Regions from separate parts of the Stenotrophomonas sp. UBA7606 genome, predicted to be linked through region 2. Evidence: predicted binding sites of a transcription regulator. Region 2 holds the regulator's gene; the other holds the start of a gene.
The links. Region 2 encodes FliA, which starts transcription of late flagellar genes. Its sites were predicted from a motif close to TAAAGTTTNNCNNNCNNNGGCCGATAA; they were not measured.
Positions count from the first base shown of each region.

Region 1: the regulator FliA is predicted to act here: its motif matches at 4,256-4,282, upstream of B2527_RS18610 (chemotaxis protein).

Region 1 covers NZ_DLJW01000133.1:87-6,097, forward strand. The annotation lists partial or broken gene B2527_RS18585 (flagellar basal body protein) at 1-108, opposite strand, end outside; gene flgE (flagellar hook protein FlgE) at 313-1,533, opposite strand; gene B2527_RS18595 (flagellar hook capping FlgD N-terminal domain-containing protein) at 1,566-2,237, opposite strand; gene flgC (flagellar basal body rod protein FlgC) at 2,260-2,667, opposite strand; gene flgB (flagellar basal body rod protein FlgB) at 2,678-3,079, opposite strand; gene B2527_RS18610 (chemotaxis protein) at 3,298-4,248, opposite strand; gene flgA (flagellar basal body P-ring formation chaperone FlgA) at 4,361-5,005, shown strand; gene flgM (flagellar biosynthesis anti-sigma factor FlgM) at 5,069-5,371, shown strand; gene B2527_RS18625 (flagellar protein FlgN) at 5,368-5,706, shown strand; gene B2527_RS18630 (ATP-binding protein) at 5,780-6,011, shown strand, end outside.
Region 2 covers NZ_DLJW01000133.1:129,851-141,790, reverse strand. The annotation lists gene B2527_RS19175 (ParA family protein) at 1-273, opposite strand, end outside; gene motD (flagellar motor protein MotD) at 273-1,214, opposite strand; gene B2527_RS19165 (flagellar motor protein) at 1,218-1,958, opposite strand; gene B2527_RS19160 (chemotaxis protein CheA) at 2,173-4,026, opposite strand; gene B2527_RS19155 (protein phosphatase CheZ) at 4,030-4,650, opposite strand; gene cheY (chemotaxis response regulator CheY) at 4,650-5,042, opposite strand; gene B2527_RS19145 (RNA polymerase sigma factor FliA) at 5,055-5,804, opposite strand; gene B2527_RS19140 (MinD/ParA family protein) at 5,801-6,685, opposite strand; gene flhF (flagellar biosynthesis protein FlhF) at 6,672-8,405, opposite strand; gene flhA (flagellar biosynthesis protein FlhA) at 8,546-10,633, opposite strand; gene flhB (flagellar biosynthesis protein FlhB) at 10,651-11,781, opposite strand.

The DNA.
Region 1 (6,011 bases), 130 kb from region 2:
TTCCTTGAACCCGGGGGTGTCCGAATTGGCAAGGTTGTGCGAGACAGTGGCCTGCGCCTGCAGCGAGGCGCGGGCGCCGGTCATGGCGACGTAGAGGGCTTTGTCCATGGGGCGGGGTTCGCAGGTTGGGATTCGGGTTTGGAAAGCGGAAGCAGGCCGGGCCGTTGTACTCGGTGCAGCACGCCCACCAGGGTGTTACGTCCATCAGGGTGTTACGTCCATCAGCAGAGCCGCGGAAAGGCTGCAGTGGAACCGGGCCGGGAATCGACCAGAGGCAGGTCCATCCCCGGTCCAGACGCCACAAGGTCTCCCTTAGCGGATGTTGATGATGGTCTGGGTGATCTGGTCCTGCGTGGAGACCATCTGTGCATTGGCCTGGAAGTTGCGCTGGGCAACGATCATGTTCACCAGCTGCTCGGTCAGATCGACGGTGGACGCTTCCAGCGAACCGGACTGGATCTGGCCAAGGTCGGAGCTGTCCGGCGCACCGGTGCGCGGGCTACCGGAGGCATTGGTTTCGGACCACACGTTGTTGCCCAGGTTCTGCAGGCCCTGCGGGTTGTTGAAGTTGGTCAGCGCCACCTGTCCCAGGGCCTGGTCGTCGCCATTGGAGTAGCGTGCATACACAACGCCGTCGTCGGCAATGCTGATCTCGGTGAGCTTGCCGGAGGCATAGCCGTCCTGGCGGGTGTCACGCAGGGCGAATTTCTCGCCGTACTGGGTGGAGCCGGTCACGTCCAGGGTCATGTTGAGTACGCCGGCACCGGTGCTGGGCGTGAACGGATCCAGTGCGATGGTGCCGTTGGCCGGGCTGAGCAAGGCGCCGCTGTTGGAGAACTGCAGCAGGGTGGGGGCGCCAGCCGCCTGGCCATCGACGTAGTTGTGGACTTCCCATTCATTGGCATTGGCGGTCTTTACGAAGTACGAGGTCTGGGTGTGGCTGACACCCAGCGAGTCGTACACGGTGACGCCGCCGGTGGAGTGGTTGTAGCTGTTGGCATTGGCCGGGTCCAACGGCGTGACCGTTGGCGCGGCAGCATTGGCCGGCAGGGTGAAGGTGCTGTTGACCCGGCTGGTCTGCTGCGGCGGGCTGTCGGTGGTGAGCAGTTGCAGGTCGGTCAGTGCGCCATCGAAGCGGGTGCCATCTGCGTTGGGGGCAAACACCTGCAGGCGGGCGCCCTGCGGATTGACCACATAGCCATTGTTGTCGGTCTGGAAGTTGCCGGCGCGCGAATAGACGCGGCTGCCGTTCATGCTCAGGGTGAAGAAGCCTTCGCCTTCCACGGCCAGGTCCAGGCTGCGTCCGGTCTGGTCGATGTTGCCCTGCGCGAACTGCTGGGCCACGTTGCTCTGGCGCACGCCTGCGCCGACCGCGTTACGGGCCAGGCCGTAGCTGGTGGAGTTGAACATGTCCGCGAACTCGGCACGCGACTCCTTGAAGCCGGTGGTGTTGACGTTGGCGATGTTGTTGGCGGTGACATTCAGATCGGCGTTGGCGGCGTTGATGCCGGACAGCGAGACATTGAAACCCATGGCGATACTCCTGGAAGATGGTTCGGGGCGGCTCAGCTGACGCGGAGCACGTAGGCGAGCGGGGCAGAGCCCAGGCCCTTGAGGTTGAGGTAGAGGCCGTCGGTGCCGACCGTCACGCTTTCCACTTCAGCCTGCACATAGGTGCTGAGCTTGGTGTTGGTGCCGCTGCTGTCGGTGTGCGAGGCGGTGATGCTGTAGCTGCCGGCTGGCATGCGCTTGCCATCGGCGTCGGTGCCATCCCATTCAAAAGAGACCTCACCTGCAGCGTCGGCGTTCACGGTCACACTCTTCACCTTGGCACCGTTGGCATCGGTGATGTCCACGGTGACGGTGCCGGCGCCAGGTGCGGCCACCGTGCCGCGGGTGCCGCCTTCGGCTTCCAGCGCGAGCTTGGCCGAAGGCACCAGCACGTCGTGGCCGACCAGGCCGGCCCCCTTGAGGATCTGGTCGTTGGACATCGCCGTCTGGAAACTCTCGACCGTGCTGTTGAGGTCGCTGATGCCCTGCACGGTGGACAGCTGCGCCATCTGCGCGACCATCTGGCTGTTGTCCATCGGCTTGAGCGGGTCCTGGTGCTGTAACTGGGTGGTCATCAGCTTCAGGAAGTCCGCCTGGTCCAGGCTGTCTTTCTTCTTGGTGGAGGTACTGGTCTGGCCGGTAAGGCCAAGCGAGCTGTAGAGATCGTTGGAGACGCTGGTGGTCATGGGGGTATCCGGGTTGCGGGCCTCAGCGGCCCATCGTCAAGGTGGCCAGGGCCAGTTCCTTGGCGGTGCTGAGCATCTCCACGCCAGCCTGGTAGTTACGCGAGGTGGAAATCAGGTTGACCATCTGTGCCACCGGGTCCACGTCGGGCGAGTACACGTAGCCATCGCCATCGGCCAGTGGATGATTGGGCTCGTAGCGCTTGATCGGCGGGGCATCGCTCTGCGCGATTTCCTTGACCTGCACGCCGGTCAGGTTGGGGTCGTTACGGCTGGTGACGGCCTGGAAGATCGGCTCCAGCGGCTTGTAGACCGCCTCGGGTGAGCCGGCGATGGAATCGGCATTGGACAGGTTGGAGGCAATGGTGCTCATGCGCACCGACTGCGCCTGCAGCGCCGAGCCAGCGATATCGAAGATGGGCAGGTTGCTCATGGGCGTTCCCTTACTGGCCGGTGATGGCGGTCAACATGGTCTTGACCTTGGATTCGACGAAGCTCAGCGAGGCGCGGTACTCCAGCGCGGCGCGGCCATAGGCGGCGCGTTCGGTATCCGGGTCGACGGTGTTGCCGTCCAGGCTGGGCTGAACCCCGGCCCGCAATATCTGGAACGGGTTGAGGCCGTCAGGGCTGGCGATGGCGTAGTGCTGCTCGGCGGTGGCGGTCAGGGCGCCGCTGCCAGCCACGCCCTGGGCCTGGCGCAGGGCGGCGTCAAAGTCCAGGTCGCGGGCCTTGTAGCCGGGGGTGTCGGCATTGCTCAGGTTGCTGGCAATCAGCTTCATGCGCTGCTCGCGCAGTGGCATTGCCTGGGCATGGACGCCCAGATAGTCGGAAATCAGGTTGGCCATGCGCCACCTCCCACGGATCGTTGCCGTGAGCGGTGCAAGCCGCGTGCCAGAACAGCGCCGGCCCGAAAGGTAGTGCCGAGCCATGCTCGGCAGGGGCTTTACAGGCCAACCGGCCAATCCCGACCCATGCTCGGCAGAGACCGACCAGCAGCCAGCCCCGAGCGACCCCAGCCCGAAGGCAGCGACGCCGGGGCATCCAGGCCGCCCGCGCCGGAAACTCAGGCGTACTGCGCCTCGGCAACCTCGCGTAGCCGGTGCAGTACGAAATCGGCCAGCTCGTGCGGGCTGTACTTGGCCACGAAGGCGTTGGCGCCCACGCGCTCCACCATGGCGTTGTTGAATACGCCTGACAAGGAGGTGTGCAGCAGCACGAACAGCCCCGCCAGCCCCGGATGGCGGCGGATTTCCGTCGTCAGGGTGTAACCGTCCATCGCCGGCATCTCGATATCGGAGATCACCATGGCGTAGCGCTCGGCCGGGTTCTCCCCGGCCGCATGGATCTGCAGCAGGTGCTCCAGCGCCTGCTTGCCGTCGGACAGCAGGGTCGCATTGACCCCCAGCTGATCCAGCACGCTGCGGATCTGCTGACGCGCAACCCGCGAATCATCCACCACCAGTACCTGCATGGGCGGGGCGTCGGCCGGCAGCGCCATCGATGGGTCGAGCACGGCCTCGCTGCGCAGCTGGGCGATATCGGCCAGCACGCTTTCCACGTCGATCACCTGGATCAGCTCGCCCTGGAAACGGGTAACCGCGGTGAGGTAGGTCGATTCGGCGCCCAGCTCCGGCGGCGGGTGGATGTCCTCCACCGCGATGTTCACGATGCGCTCGACACCGCTGACCAGGAACCCCTGCACCGAACGGTTGAACTCGGTGACCACCAGGTAGCCGGGGGCGGTGTCGGCCTCCGGCTCGCGCTCCGGGTGGCCGATGGCCAGGCCCAGGTCCAGCACCGGCACCGATCGCCCGCGGACGTCGGCAACACCGGCAAACTGCGCGGGCAGGCCGGGCACCTGGAACAGGGAGGGGCGGCGCAGCACTTCCTGTACCTTGAACACGTTCACGCCAAAAAGCTGACGGCCGCCGAGGCGGAACAACAGCAATGCCAGCCGGTTGTGGCCGGCCAGACGGGTGCGCTGGTCAATACGGTTGAGCAGGTCTTGTGACATGCAGACGGTATCGGCGGCGGGGGCCGACAACTTGAGTGCCGTCGCGACCGCGGGTTTGGCACAGCCCTTGCCTGTGTATCGGCAGGTTCGAGCTGATCGGTTGCCATTGCGTATGCGCCTGTTCCTTCTCTTGTGTCTGTTGTCGCCGCTGGCTGCGTTGGCCATGGCCTTCCAGCCGGTGGAGAGCATCCGTGCCGCAGCGCTGACCACGCTGGCCCCGGGCGAGGAAGGAGAGGCCGGCGTGGACGCTGGGCTGCGGCTGCCGGCCTGTCCGGTAGCCCTGCAGGCCAGGGCCACTGCCAACACCACCGTTGAGGTTGCCTGCCCGCAGGCTGGGGGCTGGCGCCTGTTCGTGCCGGTCAAGGTGCGCCGCGAGCAGGGCGTGTTGGTGTTGAACCGTGGTGTGGCCGCTGGAGAAACCCTGGGTCTGGCCGATATAAGTACGGTGAAGCGTGATACCGCCCGCATCGCCGGCGCCGTGCTGTCGCAGCCCGATGCTGCAGTCGGCCGGGTGGCCAGGCGTGCCCTTGCCGCCGGCAGCCTGCTGTCAGCCAACGACCTGGTGGCCCCGCGCATTGTCCGCCGCGGTGACAGCGTGGCACTGGTGGCCCGCCGTGGCGGGGTTGAGGTGCGGATGGCGGGCAAGGCCCTGGGGGACGCCGGGGAGGGGGAGCGGGTGTCGGTGGAGAACCTTTCATCACGGCGGGTGATGCAGGGTGTGGCCACCTCCACCGGCGATGTGCTGGTCAGTCGCTGAAAGCCCTAAAGAACCCTCGGCCGCGGCCGTTATAGTTTTCGTACAGAATCAGGACTCCATCACATGAGCCAGAAAATCGACGGTGGTATTGCAGCCGCAACCCAGTTGCGCAGCGTCGCGATCAACACCAAGGTGGCCGCCGCCGGTGAAGCCAAGGCCCAGGCCGTGGCATCGGCCGACAGCGTGCGCCTGACCGGCGAAGCCACCCAGTTGCAGGCGGTGCAGCGCGAGTTGTCGGCGGCCCCGGCCATCGACCCGGCCCGGGTCCAGGCCGTGCGCGAGGCGTTGGAGAACGGCAGCTACAAGATCAATCCGGACGCAATCGCGTCGCGCATGCTGGATCTGGACCAGCAGCTGCAGGGATGAACCTGAGCATGGGCGATCCGCTGGAGCGGCTGAGCGATGCGCTGGATGGCGAGCAGCGGGCGCTGATCGAACACGACGTGGCGGCGCTGGTCGCGGCCACCGGCAAAAAGCTGGAGGCCCTGCGCGAACTGGAACGGCAGCCGCCGCTGCACAATGCCGACCGCCTGAAGGAACTGGCCGAACGCAACCACGCCAACGGCGTGCTGCTGGCCCGGCGCCGCCGTGAGGTCAACTGGGCCTTGCGCCAGCTTGGCCGCAGCGAGGCAGCCCCGTCCTATGACGCCAAGGGCCAGGCCCAGACCGTGCACGCGCGGCGGCCCTTGGCCGTGGCCTGATCGGGCGCGGGCAACGCAGTCCGCATTCATCCCGCTATAGTGGCAGCCCCCACCTTTGCTGTGCCGGCTGCCCGTGAACGCATCAGATTATTCTTCGCTAGCCCCCATTCCATCGGCCGCCACCCTGCGCGCGTTGGGCGAACGGGTGCAGCACGGCATGTTGGTGTTCAATGGCCGCTTCGAGGTCAGCATGGCCAATGGCTTGGCCCGCCAGCTGTTTGGCGCACAGGCTGCCAGCGTTGCCAATCTGGCCCGCGAGCTGGAAACACTGCTGCCACCTTTCGCCTTGCCGCAGGCCCGCGAGA
Region 2 (11,940 bases):
CAGCGAGGCTTGCGCGCACAGGTAATCCAGACCGGGGATGGCGCTGTTGCGGCTGAGTTCGGCGATGGCGTGGGGCGGGGTGGCGAACAGCTCCTGGACGCCCTGCGGCACTGGCTCCACCGCAACACCAAAGGCACGGGTCAGCGAGGCGTGCGGGTCCAGATCGATCAGCAGTACCTTGTAGCCTCGCGCGGCCAGGCCGCGGCCCAGCGACAGCGTGGTTGTGGTCTTGCCGACGCCACCCTTCTGATTGGCAATGGCCCAGGTACGCATCAGTGAACTCCTTCAATTACTGCCGGTACACCGGCATTGGCAGTGCCTGCCGTGCTGCCGCCGCCGCTCGGCGCCGGCTCCTCCGCACTGGCGGTGGCACTGGCAGGCAGGCTTGCGGCGCCGGCCTGGTCGGCCAGGATGATGACCATCACCCGGCGGTTGCGGTTGCGCCCGGCCGCCGCGTCATTGCTTTCGCGGGGGCGGAACTCGCCATAGCCCACCATCGCCAGGCGCTGCGGTTGCACGCCGTGGTCGGCAAACAGATGCACGACGCTGGCGGCGCGGGCTGCGGACAATTCCCAGTTGGACGGGAACTGCGCGGTGGCGATGGGCAGGTTGTCGGTATGGCCTTCCACGCGCACCCCATTGGGTGCGTCCAGCAACACATCGGCCAGTTTGCCCAGGGTGTCACGGGCGTCGGCGTCGAGGGCGGCCGAACCGGTGCCGAACAGGATGTCGCTGTTGATCTCCACTTCGATCCACAGTTCGGTGCGGCGCACGGTGATCACACCCTGCTTCACCAGCGGTGCCAGCGCTTCGCTCAGGCGGTTGGCGATCTGCCCGAGCTGGCGCTCGGCGCGTTCCAGTTGCTCGCGGTTATGGGCCGAAACCGGCATGCGCATATGCGATGCCATCGATGGCAGCTGGGTAGGGTCGGCCATGGCACCGCCGGTCATGCTGGGTGAGCGGATCACCGACGGAGTGTCGTGGCCGCCACCCTGGATCTGCATGTTGCCTACCTGTACCTGGGTGATGGTACGCGGCGCGCCGCCGAAGGCAGTGGTCAGGGCATCGGCCATGACCCGGTACTTGCCCTCGTTCAATGAAGAAATGGCATACATGACCACGAAGAAGGCGAGCAGCAGGGTCATCAGGTCGGCATAGGGGATGGCCCATGCTTCGTGGTTGGCGTGCTCTTCGTGGTGCTTGCGACGGGCCATGGTTCAGTTCACGAAGCCGGCCAGGCTGTTTTCGATATTGCGCGGGTTCTCGCCCTGGGCAATGGCGATCAGGCCTTCGATGACCATCTCGCGCTCGCGGCTGCTGTTGGCGATAACGCCCTTGAGTTTGGCCGAGACCGGCAGGAACAACAGGTTGGCCGAGGCGATGCCATAGATGGTGGCGGTGAATGCCGCGGCGATGCCGTGGCCGAGCTTGCTGGGGTCGGCAAGGTTTTTCATTACCGCGATCAAGCCCAGCACCGCGCCTATGATGCCCAGGGTGGGCGCATAGATGCCCATGCCTTCGAACACCTTGGTGGCGGCCAGGTCCTGCTGCTCCTGGCTGCCCAGTTCGATTTCCATCATGTGGCGGATGGTCTCCGGTTCCACCCCGTCCACCACCAGCTGCAGGCCCTTGCGAATGAAGGGGTCGTCCTGCAGGTCCACCTGTGGCTCCAGCCCGAGCAGGCCCTGGCGGCGGGCGATGTTGCTCCAGTCCACGATCTGCTGCACCAGTGCCTGGCGGTCGCTGGCCGGCGGGCGGATCACCCAGCGCACGATCTTGAACGCGTGCTTGAACACGGCAGGCGAGGTGTGCAGCAGGATGGCGGCGACGGTGCCGACGATCACGATCACGAACGCAGCCGGTGACCACAGCGAGGACAGGCCGGCGCCCTTGAGGATGCTGCCACCCACCAGCGAGGCGAGGGCGAGGAAGAGTCCAATGATGCTGAGTCGGTCCATGGTGCGTATATCGGCCTGGTTGGAGCGGTCTTGAATCAGGGCTTTGCTTGAGCCCCTCTCCCGCGTGTGGGAGAAGTGGGGGGGGCTGAGGGCAGCTTTCTGCGTTACAAGCTGAAAGCGCCCCTCACCCGCCCCTTCGCGGGGCGCCCTCTCCCGCAGGCGAAAGAGGGGACTGACGGGATCGCGAACGCTGTCGGTGCAATCAGGAGATCGCTCACCCCTGTCCTCCACGCAACCCATCCACATCCAGGATCAGCGCCATGCGGCCATCGCCAATCAGGGTGGCGCCGGCATAGCCCTTGAGGCCGCGCAGGGCGCGGGGCAGGGGCTTGATCACCACTTCCTCGCGGCCGCGCACCTGGTCGACGACCAGGCCAAAACGGGTTTCGCCCATCTGCAGCACCACGATGGTCAGCAGGGTGGACGGGGTGGGCGGAACGCCGAGCCAGTCGCGCAGGTCCACCAGTGCCAGGGTATGGCTCTTGCGGTCCAGCACGGCACGGCCATCGAACCAGCCCAGCGAGGTGGCGGGGGCATGCAATACCTCCATCACACGGGCCAAGGGCAGGGCGTAGACATCGTCGCCGGCCTGCACCAGCAGGGTCGGCAGGATGGCCAGGGTCAGCGGCACGCGGATCAGGAAGCGGCTGCCACGGCCCAGTTCGGACTGGATCTGGATCTGGCCGCTGAGCTCGCGGATGCGCGATTGCACCACGTCCATGCCGACACCACGGCCGGAGATGTCGGTCACCTGCTGCTTGGTCGAGAAACCAGGCAGGAACACCAGGTGCAGGCATTCCTCGCTGCTCAGGCGGGCGGCAGCTTCCGGGTCGATCAGGCCTTTTTCGCGTGCCTTGTTGCGCAGGCGCTCGGGATCGATGCCGGCACCGTCATCCTGCACTTCGATGCTGACGTAGTCGCCTTCCTGCTGGGCAGACAGGCGTACCCGGCCCATCCGCGGCTTGCCCTGTGCTTCGCGCAGGTCGGGGCCTTCCACGCCGTGATCGATGGCGTTGCGGACCAGGTGCACCAAGGGGTCAGCCAGCGCTTCCACCAGGTTGCGGTCCAGCTCGGTGTCGGCGCCGATCAACTCCAGGTCCACTTCCTTCTGCAAGGAGCGGGCGACATCACGCGCCACCTTTGGGAAGCGCGAAAACACCTTGCCCACCGGTTGCATGCGGGTGCGCATCACTGCCGATTGCAGGCGTGCAGTGGCGATGTCCAGGGTGGATACGGCGCGGTCCAGCTCTTCGTCCTTGAGCCGTGTACGCAGTGTCTTGAGCCGATTGCGCGACAGCACCAGTTCGCCGATCAGGTTGACGATCGCGTCCAGCCGTTTGGTATCCACGCGCACCGTGTGCTCGGGCTCGGCGGCTTTCGCGGTGGCAGGTTTGGCTGCAGGTGGTGCTGCGGCTGCGCTGGGCGTGGGCGCGGGCCTGGCGGCCGCCGGCGCGGCGGCAGGTGCCACGGCCGCTGGTGTGCCTGCGCCGGGCGCAGCGCCGGCATGCAGCTTGTCCAGCAAGGCTTCGAACTCGTCCTCGCTGATCAGGTCATCGGCGGCGGTTGTGGCGACAGCGCTTGGCGCGGCCGTGCCGTGCAACTGATCGAGAAGGGCTTCGAATTCATCCTCGCTGATCAGATCACTGCCGGCAGGCGCTGCTGCGGCTTTGACCGGTGCCGGTGAAGGCGCGCTGCCCATGTCGAACTGGGCGATCAATGCGGCCGGCGCATGCCCGGGCTCGGTGCCGGAGGACACCGCGTCGAGCATGGCCTGCAGCCAATCCAGTGATTGCTGGGCGGCGTCGAAATGGTGTGCCAGCAGCTGGCCCTTGCCAGAGCGGGCCATGCCCAAGGCTTCCTCGGCGGCATGGCACAGCTCGACCATCGGCGTGATCGACAAAAAACCGGCACCGCCCTTGAGCGTGTGAAAGCCGCGGAACACGGCATTGAGCTGGTCGGCATCTTCCGGTGCCTGCTCCAGCGTCACCAGCTGCTCGCCGAGTCGATCGAGGATCTCCTGCGCTTCGAGGATGAAATCGGCGGCGATGTCGTCGGCGAACGTGCTCATGGCTTACAGCCCCAGGTCCGACAGCAGGTCGTCGGCGTCATGCTGGGACACGGCGTGGCGGTCCAGGCCGTCCACCGCGGGACCGGCCAGCCCGTTGTTGCGGGCCGGGTCTTCCGGCGGTGGTAGGCCGAGTGCGCCAAAGCCTTCGTGGACGCGCCGGACGATGCCGACAACGCGACGGATGATCTGCCCGGTCAGGTCCTGGTAGCTCTGGGTAAGGGCCACCTCGGTGAGGTTGTGGCGGATGCGGTCCAGGATCTCGCCCTGGTCGGCATTGAGCCCGTCGGCACGCAGGCGCTCGGTCAGCGCACGGCACTCTTCGGCCAGGTCCAGGGTGCGATGGGTGGCCTGTTCGGTCATCTCCACCACGTGGTCCAGGCGCGCGCAGGCGTCGTCCAACTCGCCGGCTTCGCTGGGCACGCTGGGCAGCTCGCCCAGGGCCTGGCCCAGCTCGCGGGCCAGGCGGCCCAGCCCGGCCATCATCGGCTGGGTACGCAGCGCTGCGAGCGCGTCGATTTCCTGGCGCCACGCCGCTTCGTCACCGCTTTCCAGCGCGGCAAGCGCATCCTGCAGGCGTTGCACCAGGGCCGATTTGTCGCTCAGCGATTGCGCCAGATCGTCCATCAGGCGCTCGCTGCCAGGCGTTCGAAGATCTTGCCCAGCTTTTCTTCCAGGGTCTGCGCGGTGAACGGCTTGATGATGTAGCCGTTGACGCCGGCCTGGGCGGCCTCGATGATCTGCTCGCGCTTGGCTTCGGCGGTGACCATCAGCACCGGCAGGGTCTTGAGCTTGGGGTCGGCACGCACGGCCTTGAGCAGCTCGATGCCGGTCATGACCGGCATGTTCCAGTCGGTGACCACGAAATCGAACGGCTGGCTCTGCAGCAGGGCCAGCGCGGCATGCCCGTCCTCGGCTTCGGCGGTGTTGGTGAAGCCCAGGTCGCCGAGCAGGTTCTTGACGATGCGGCGCATGGTCGAGAAATCGTCGACGATCAGGATGCGCATGTTCTTGTTCAAAAGATATTCCTCTTAGTGTTCCTCGAGCCCGGCGTCGGCCGACTCGAAAATCTTCAGCCGCCCACGCAGGCGCAGCATCGCCTGGCCGTGGATCTGGCAAACCCGCGACTCGCTCACACCGAGCACCGCGCCGATCTCTTTCAGGTTCAGTTCCTGCTCGTAGTACAGCGACAGCACCAGCTGCTCGCGCTCGGGCAGCAGGCCGATGGCCTTGCCCAACTCGGCGCCGAACTGGCTGCGTTCAAGCATCTGCTGCGGGGTGGGGCCGCCGGTGGTAGGGGTATCCAGCTCGCCCTGATCCTCGATGCGCGACTCCAGGCTCAGCACCTGGCCACGCGATGCGTCTTCGACCAGACGCATGTATTCGGGCAGCGGCATGTCCATGGCCTGCGCCACTTCGGTGGCGCTGGCAGCACGGCCGGAAGCCTGCTCCAGGCGGCGGATGGTGGCGGCGGCATCGCGGGCACGACGGTGCACCGAACGCGGCACCCAGTCGCCACGGCGGATTTCGTCGATCATCGAGCCACGGATGCGGATGGACGCATAGGTCTCGAACGAGGCGCCCTGCTCGGCGTCGTAGCTGCGCGAGGCTTCGATCAGACCCATCATGCCGGCCTGGATCAGGTCGTCGACCTCGACACTGGCGGGCAGGCGGGCAGCCAGGTGATGAGCGATGCGGCGTACCAGGTCGGCGTGGCGGGCAATGCAGTCATTGGCCGCGTTGCGCTGGACCTCACGGTACTGGGCTGCGGCGTTGTTCATGCGCTCACCTTCTGCTGGAGGATGCGTTCCAGGAAGAACTCGACGCCACCGCGCGGTGCGGTCGGTGCCTGCCAACGGGAGGTGCGGCGTGCGATCTCCTGGATGGCCAGCGCCGCCGGCGCGGACGGGTACAGCTTCACCACCGGCTGCTGGCGCTGCACCGACAGGCGCAGCCAGTCGTCCTGCGGCACGCAGCCCAGGTAGTTCAGCGAGACATCGATGAGGAACTTCTCGCAGACACGCACCAGCTTTTCGTACAGGGCGCGGCCTTCGTTGGGGTCGCGGGCCATGTTGGCCACCACCTGCACGCGGTCCACACCGCGCTCGCGCGAGAGCACCTTGATCAGCGCGTAGGCGTCGGTGATGGAGGCGGGCTCGTCGCAGACCACCACCACGGTGTCCTGCGCGGCCTGGCAGAAGGTCAACACGCTGTCGTTGATGCCGGCGGCAGTGTCGATGATCATCACATCGAGGTCGCGCTCCAGCTCGGAGAACACGTTGACCAGGCCCACGTGCTCGGCCGGCTGCAGCTCGGCCATGTGGCGGCGACCGGAAGCCGCCGGTACCACCAGCACGCCGTTGGGGCCTTCGATGATGACGTCTTCCAGGCTGGCGCGCCCGGCGACCAGGTCGGCCAGGGTGTGCTTGGGCTGCAGGCCGAGCACCACGTCGATGTTGGCCAGGCCCAGGTCGGCGTCCAGCAGCAGGGTGCGTTTGCCCATGCCGGCAAGCGCCACGGCCAGGTTGGCCGAGACGTTCGTTTTGCCCACACCGCCCTTGCCGCCGGTCACCGCGATGGTGCGCACCGGGCCGGCTGGCTCGCGGCGGGTGGCCGACAACGGGAAGGTATTGGTCAGCTTGGCGTACTCACGCGACTGCATTGTTCAACTCCGGGTTGCAGGGCATATCGGCCGCGCGGCGCAAATCTTCAAGGCGAAGTACAAGATTTGCGGCCGAGGCCCGGTACAGGTCTTCCGGCACGTCCTGGCCGTCGGTCACCCAGGTGATCGGCAGGCGGTGGTCCACGGCCACCGACAGGGCCGACCCGAAGCGGCCGGTCTCGTCCAGCTTGGTCAGCACTACCCCTTGCGGGTTGGCGGCGCTGAAGCGGCGCACCACTTCATCCATGTCCTGGAAGCTGGTGTTGGCCGGCAGCACCAGCAGGGTGCGGATCTGGCCGGCGGCACGCAGCCACTGCAGCTGGGCGGTGAGGGCACGGTCGCGCTGGCCCAGGCCGGCGGTGTCGATAAGCACCAGCTTGTAGTCGGCCAGCTTGTGCAGCAGCTGGTTGAGATCGGTGCCGCTGTTGGCCTCGTGCACGGCGATGCCGAGCTGGCGCCCAAAGCCATACAACTGTTCGCGGGCGCCGATGCGCTGGGTGTCGGTGGTGACAAGGGCGACGTCACGTGCGGCGTGGGCTTCGGCAAAGCGCGAGGCCAGCTTGGCGATGGTGGTGGTCTTGCCGGCGCCGGTGGGGCCGACCAGGGCAATGACACCGCCGGTTTCGATCGGATCGCTGGGGGCGATCGGCAGCTTCCTGGAGATCAGCCCCAGCATCAGGCCGCGGGCACGGGTGGGATCGGTATCGGCCGGGATCTGGATGGCGACGTCGCGGGCCAGCCCGGCGTCGAAGCCATACTCGTCCATCAGGTCCAGTGCATTGGCGCGCACCGCACTGCCGCGCAGGCGTTCGTCGGTGAAGCGATTCATCTCGCGCTCGATCAGATGGCGCATGCCGGCTACTTCCTGGCGCAGCTGCAGCAGCTGTTCGTCGTCGCGCGGCGCGGCGGCAACCGCTACCGGGGCGGGAACGGAGGCAAGGGCAGGGGCAGCGACAGGGGCCGGTGCGATGGCAAGCGGGGCAGCGGGCGCGCTGACAGCAACCAGCGGCGGCACGGCGGCGGCAACTGCAGCAGCCACAACCGGTTCCATCGCGGCCGATGCAGCTACGGGCGCGGTGAATTGTGGTGCCTGTGCCTGTACCGGCAGCGGCGGGTCGATCTGGAACTGGGCCCGGCCCTGCGGACGTTCCGCATGGACCGTGGCCGCCGCCGCGTGGGCCGAGAAGCTGACGCTGTCCTCCACCAGTGCTGGGGATTTGACAGCGCTGCCGACGGGACGGAAGGCAGGTACCACCGGCGGCTCGTCGGCGCTGGCCGGCAAGGTGGCGAACACCTGCCGCGCTGCGGTGGCGCTGGGTTCGGCGGCAGGTACCTTGAGCAACGCTGCAAAGCGGCTGCCCGGGGCCAGCTCGATGCTGTTGTCGATGGAGCGGCCAGTGGCCCCCACCGCGGAGCGCGCCAGCGCGGCCACGGCCGACGCGGTGGCCACGACCGGTTCCTGCGCCGGCGCCTTACGACGGGTTACCGCCGCCATGATGGCTTCGGCGGCGCTGCGCGGCTTGGCCGGTGCCGGCGGTGCCGGGCGGGTGGCTTCCAGCGCCTGCTGCACTGCGGTTTCGTCGTAGTACGCGGCCGCCACGATCTCGACGCCTTCCTCGATCCGGCGGTTGGACAGGATCACGGCGTCAGGCCCATGTTCCTTGCGGACCAGGTTCATGGCGGTGCGCATGTCGGCGGCGACGAAACGTTTGATCTTCATGTTCTGGTACCGGGAGTGGGGCTGCGGCGAAGGCGTGGCGTTGGCGATGTGGAACATGGCGTGGCGGGCTCCTTCGTGCGCGGTTGTTGCGGGATCGGGTCAGGTGTCTGTTTTCTGTCGCGTTGCCGGTGGGCCGCGCCTCAGCTGATCGTGCCGACCAGCTTCAGGCGCTTGTCCTCCGGCACCTCGCTGTAGGCCAGGACCGACAGCGACGGCACGCTATGTCGGACCAGGCGCGCCAGCGCGGCGCGGACCGGCGCCGGTACCAGCACGACCGCGGGCTCGTTGCGGGCCTCCTGCTTGCCGACGCAGTCGGCAAGACTCTGGTGGAGGCGTTCGGCGAGACCGGGTTCCAGTGCGGCACCATTGCCTTGCGTGGACTCCTGCAAAACCCGTTCCAATTGCGGGTTGAGCGTGAATACCGGCAGCTCCGGCGACATCCCGGCGATCTCCTGCACGATGAAGCGGCCCAGCGCATTGCGCACGGCGGCGGTAAGCGCCGTCGGGTCCTGGGTGACCGGTGCGGTTTCCACCAGCGCCTCGGCGATCTTGCGCAGCTGGCGTACCGGGATGCGCTCCACCAGCAGGTTCTGCAGCACGCGCGCCACGGTGGACAGCGGCAAGGCCTTGGGCGAGAGATCCTCTGCCAGCTTGGGCGCAGTCTTGGCGAGGGTGGCCAGCAACTGCTGCACTTCTTCGTGGCCCAGCAACTCCGGCGCGTGCTCGCGGATCAGGTGCGACAGGTGGGTGGCAATGACGGTGGCCGGATCAACCACCGTATAGCCCAGCGATTCGGCCTGGGCGCGCTGATGGGGTTGGATCCAGGTGGCATCCAGGCCGAATGCCGGATCCTTGCCGGCAATGCCGTCCAGCTTGCCCATGGCGCTGCCCGGGTCCAGCGCCAGTTCGCGGTCGGGATGGATGTCGGCGGTGGCTACCGGTACCCCGTGCACCAGCAGACGGTAGCTGCTGGCCTGCAGTTCCAGGTTGTCGCGGATGTGCACCGGCGGGATCAGGAAGCCCAGGTCCTGGGTGAGCTTGCGCCGTACCCCCTTGATGCGTGCCATCAACTCGCCGCCCTGGGCCTTGTCGACCAGCGGGATGAGCCGGTAACCGACCTCCAGCCCCAACGGATCCACCGGGCGCAGTTCGTCCCAGCTCAGTTCGGCGGTCGGCGCCGGTTGCGGCTGGCCCAGTGCATTGAGGGTACCCTCCGCGGCAGTGCTGGCTGCCGCCGCCTTGCTGGCGGATTCGGCAACATCGCGCTTCCAGAACTTCCAGGCCAGGAAGCCGAGCACGGCGGCCAGGCTGAGGAAGGCCAGGTTGGGCATGCCCGGCACCAGGCCGACCAGACCGATGATGCCGGCGGCGATGGCCAGCGCACGGTACTGGCCGAACACCTGGCCCATCATCGCCTGGCTCATGTCCTGTGAGCGCGAGGCGCGCGTGACCAGCATGGCCACCGCACTGGACACCAGCAGGGCCGGCAGCTGTGCCACCAGGCCGTCACCGATGGAAAGCAGGGTATAGGTGGCGGCAGCATCGCCGAACGGCATGCCGTGCTGCATCACGCCCACGGCCAAGCCGCCAAGCATGTTGATGAACAGGATCAGGATGCCGGCAATGGCATCACCGCGGATGAACTTGCTGGCGCCGTCCATCGCGCCGTAGAAGTCGGCTTCCTCGCGGACTTCCTCGCGGCGCAGCTTGGCTTCCTCGCGCGTCAGCAAACCGGCGTTGAGGTCGGCGTCGATCGCCATCTGCTTGCCGGGCATGGCATCCAGAATGAAGCGGGCAGTCACTTCCGACACGCGGCCGGCACCCTTGGTGATCACCACGAAGTTGATGATGGTCAGGATGGCGAACACCACGATGCCGACCGCGTAGTTGCCGCCGATGACGAACTCGCCGAAGGCGGCAATCACCTTGCCCGCGGCCTCATGGCCGTCTTGGCCGTTGAGCAGGATGACGCGGGTGGAGGCCACGTTCAGTGCCAGGCGCAGCATGGTGGTGACCAGCAGCACGATGGGGAAAATGGTGAAATCCAGTGGCCGCTTCACATACACCACGGCCAGCAGCACCATCAACGAGATGGCGATGTTGAGGCTGAACAAGGCATCCAGCACCGGCGGGGCCAGCGGCACCACCACCATGGCCAGCAGGGCAAGCACGATCAGCGGAGCGCCGATGCCCTGGCGCAGCATTTCCAGCAGGCGGCGGGCGGACATGCCGTTGGCGGCGTTGCTCATGGCTGTGCCCCCTTGGCGAATTCCTCAACCTCGAGGGAAGGCAGCTGGGGCATCGGGCCGGTACGCCACTGGCGTAGCTGGTAGACGTAGGACAGGACCTGGGCGACGGCCGAATACAGTCTCACGGGGATTTCCTTGCCGAGTTGGCTCTCCCGATACAAGGCGCGTGCCAAAGGCGGGGCAGAGACGATGGCGACCTTGTTGCCGTCGGCCACCTGGCGGATGCGCAGGGCCAGTTCGTCCACGCCGCGGGCCACCACGGTGGGGGCATTCATGCGCCCGCTTTCGTACTTCAGGGCAACCGCGTAGTGGGTGGGGTTGACCAGCACCACGTCCGCGCTGGGCACCGCTTCCATCATCCGTCGCTGCGAAAGCTGCATCTGCATCTGCCGGATGCGGCCCTTCACTTCCGGGCTGCCTTCGCTTTCCTTCAGCTCGCGGCGCAGCTCCTCGCGGGTCATTTTCAATTTCCGCAGCCAGTTCCACTTCTGGTACGGCGCGTCAATGGCGGCCAGCAGCGCCATGGCGCCAGCGGTAGCCAGCAGCAGCTTGAGGGTGAAACCCAGGCCGTGGCCGATGGCCGATTCCAGTGGCTGGTGCAGCAACCCGCGCAGGGCCTGCGCGCCTTGCCACAGGCACAGGCCGGCGGCCGTGCCGACAAAGGCCACCCGCAACAGGGATTTGACCAGCTCGGCCAGGGCTTCCGGCCCGACCAGGCGCTTGAATCCGGTCATCGGATTCAGGCGGTTGAGGTCGGGCATCAGCGCCTTGTTGGAAAAGCGCAGGCCGCCCATCAGCACCGGGGCGATGAAGCCGGCGCCCACGCAGATCAGCAGCAGCGGGCTGAAAGCCAGCATCAACCTGAGCAGCATCCAGCCAGCGTGGCCGAACAGTGCATTGGGGGTGTCGAGAAGGGCAGGGTCGGGGGAAAGCGCGGCCCTCATCCACTCCCGGGCCGAGCCGCCCATGCTGCCGGACAGGGCATACAGCCCCACCACCGCGGCGACGAAAACGGCGGCGGTCGCCAGCTCACGGGAGCGGGGGATATTGCCTTGTTCGCGGGCCTCGCGCAGACGTTTTTCGGTGGGAAGTTCGGTTTTTTCCCCGGCCTGTTCGTTTTCGGACATTGCACGGCTTGGATGAGGGTGTCATCGAAGCGGTGCAAGAACCATTCCACTTGGCCGATGCCGGGTGGGCACGGTGTCGACCGCTGAGCCGATATGCCAGCGGCGGCCGGTTTGCAGGGTAGCCGGGCATTGACAGCTTCACAGCCAGCGCAGCCGCTA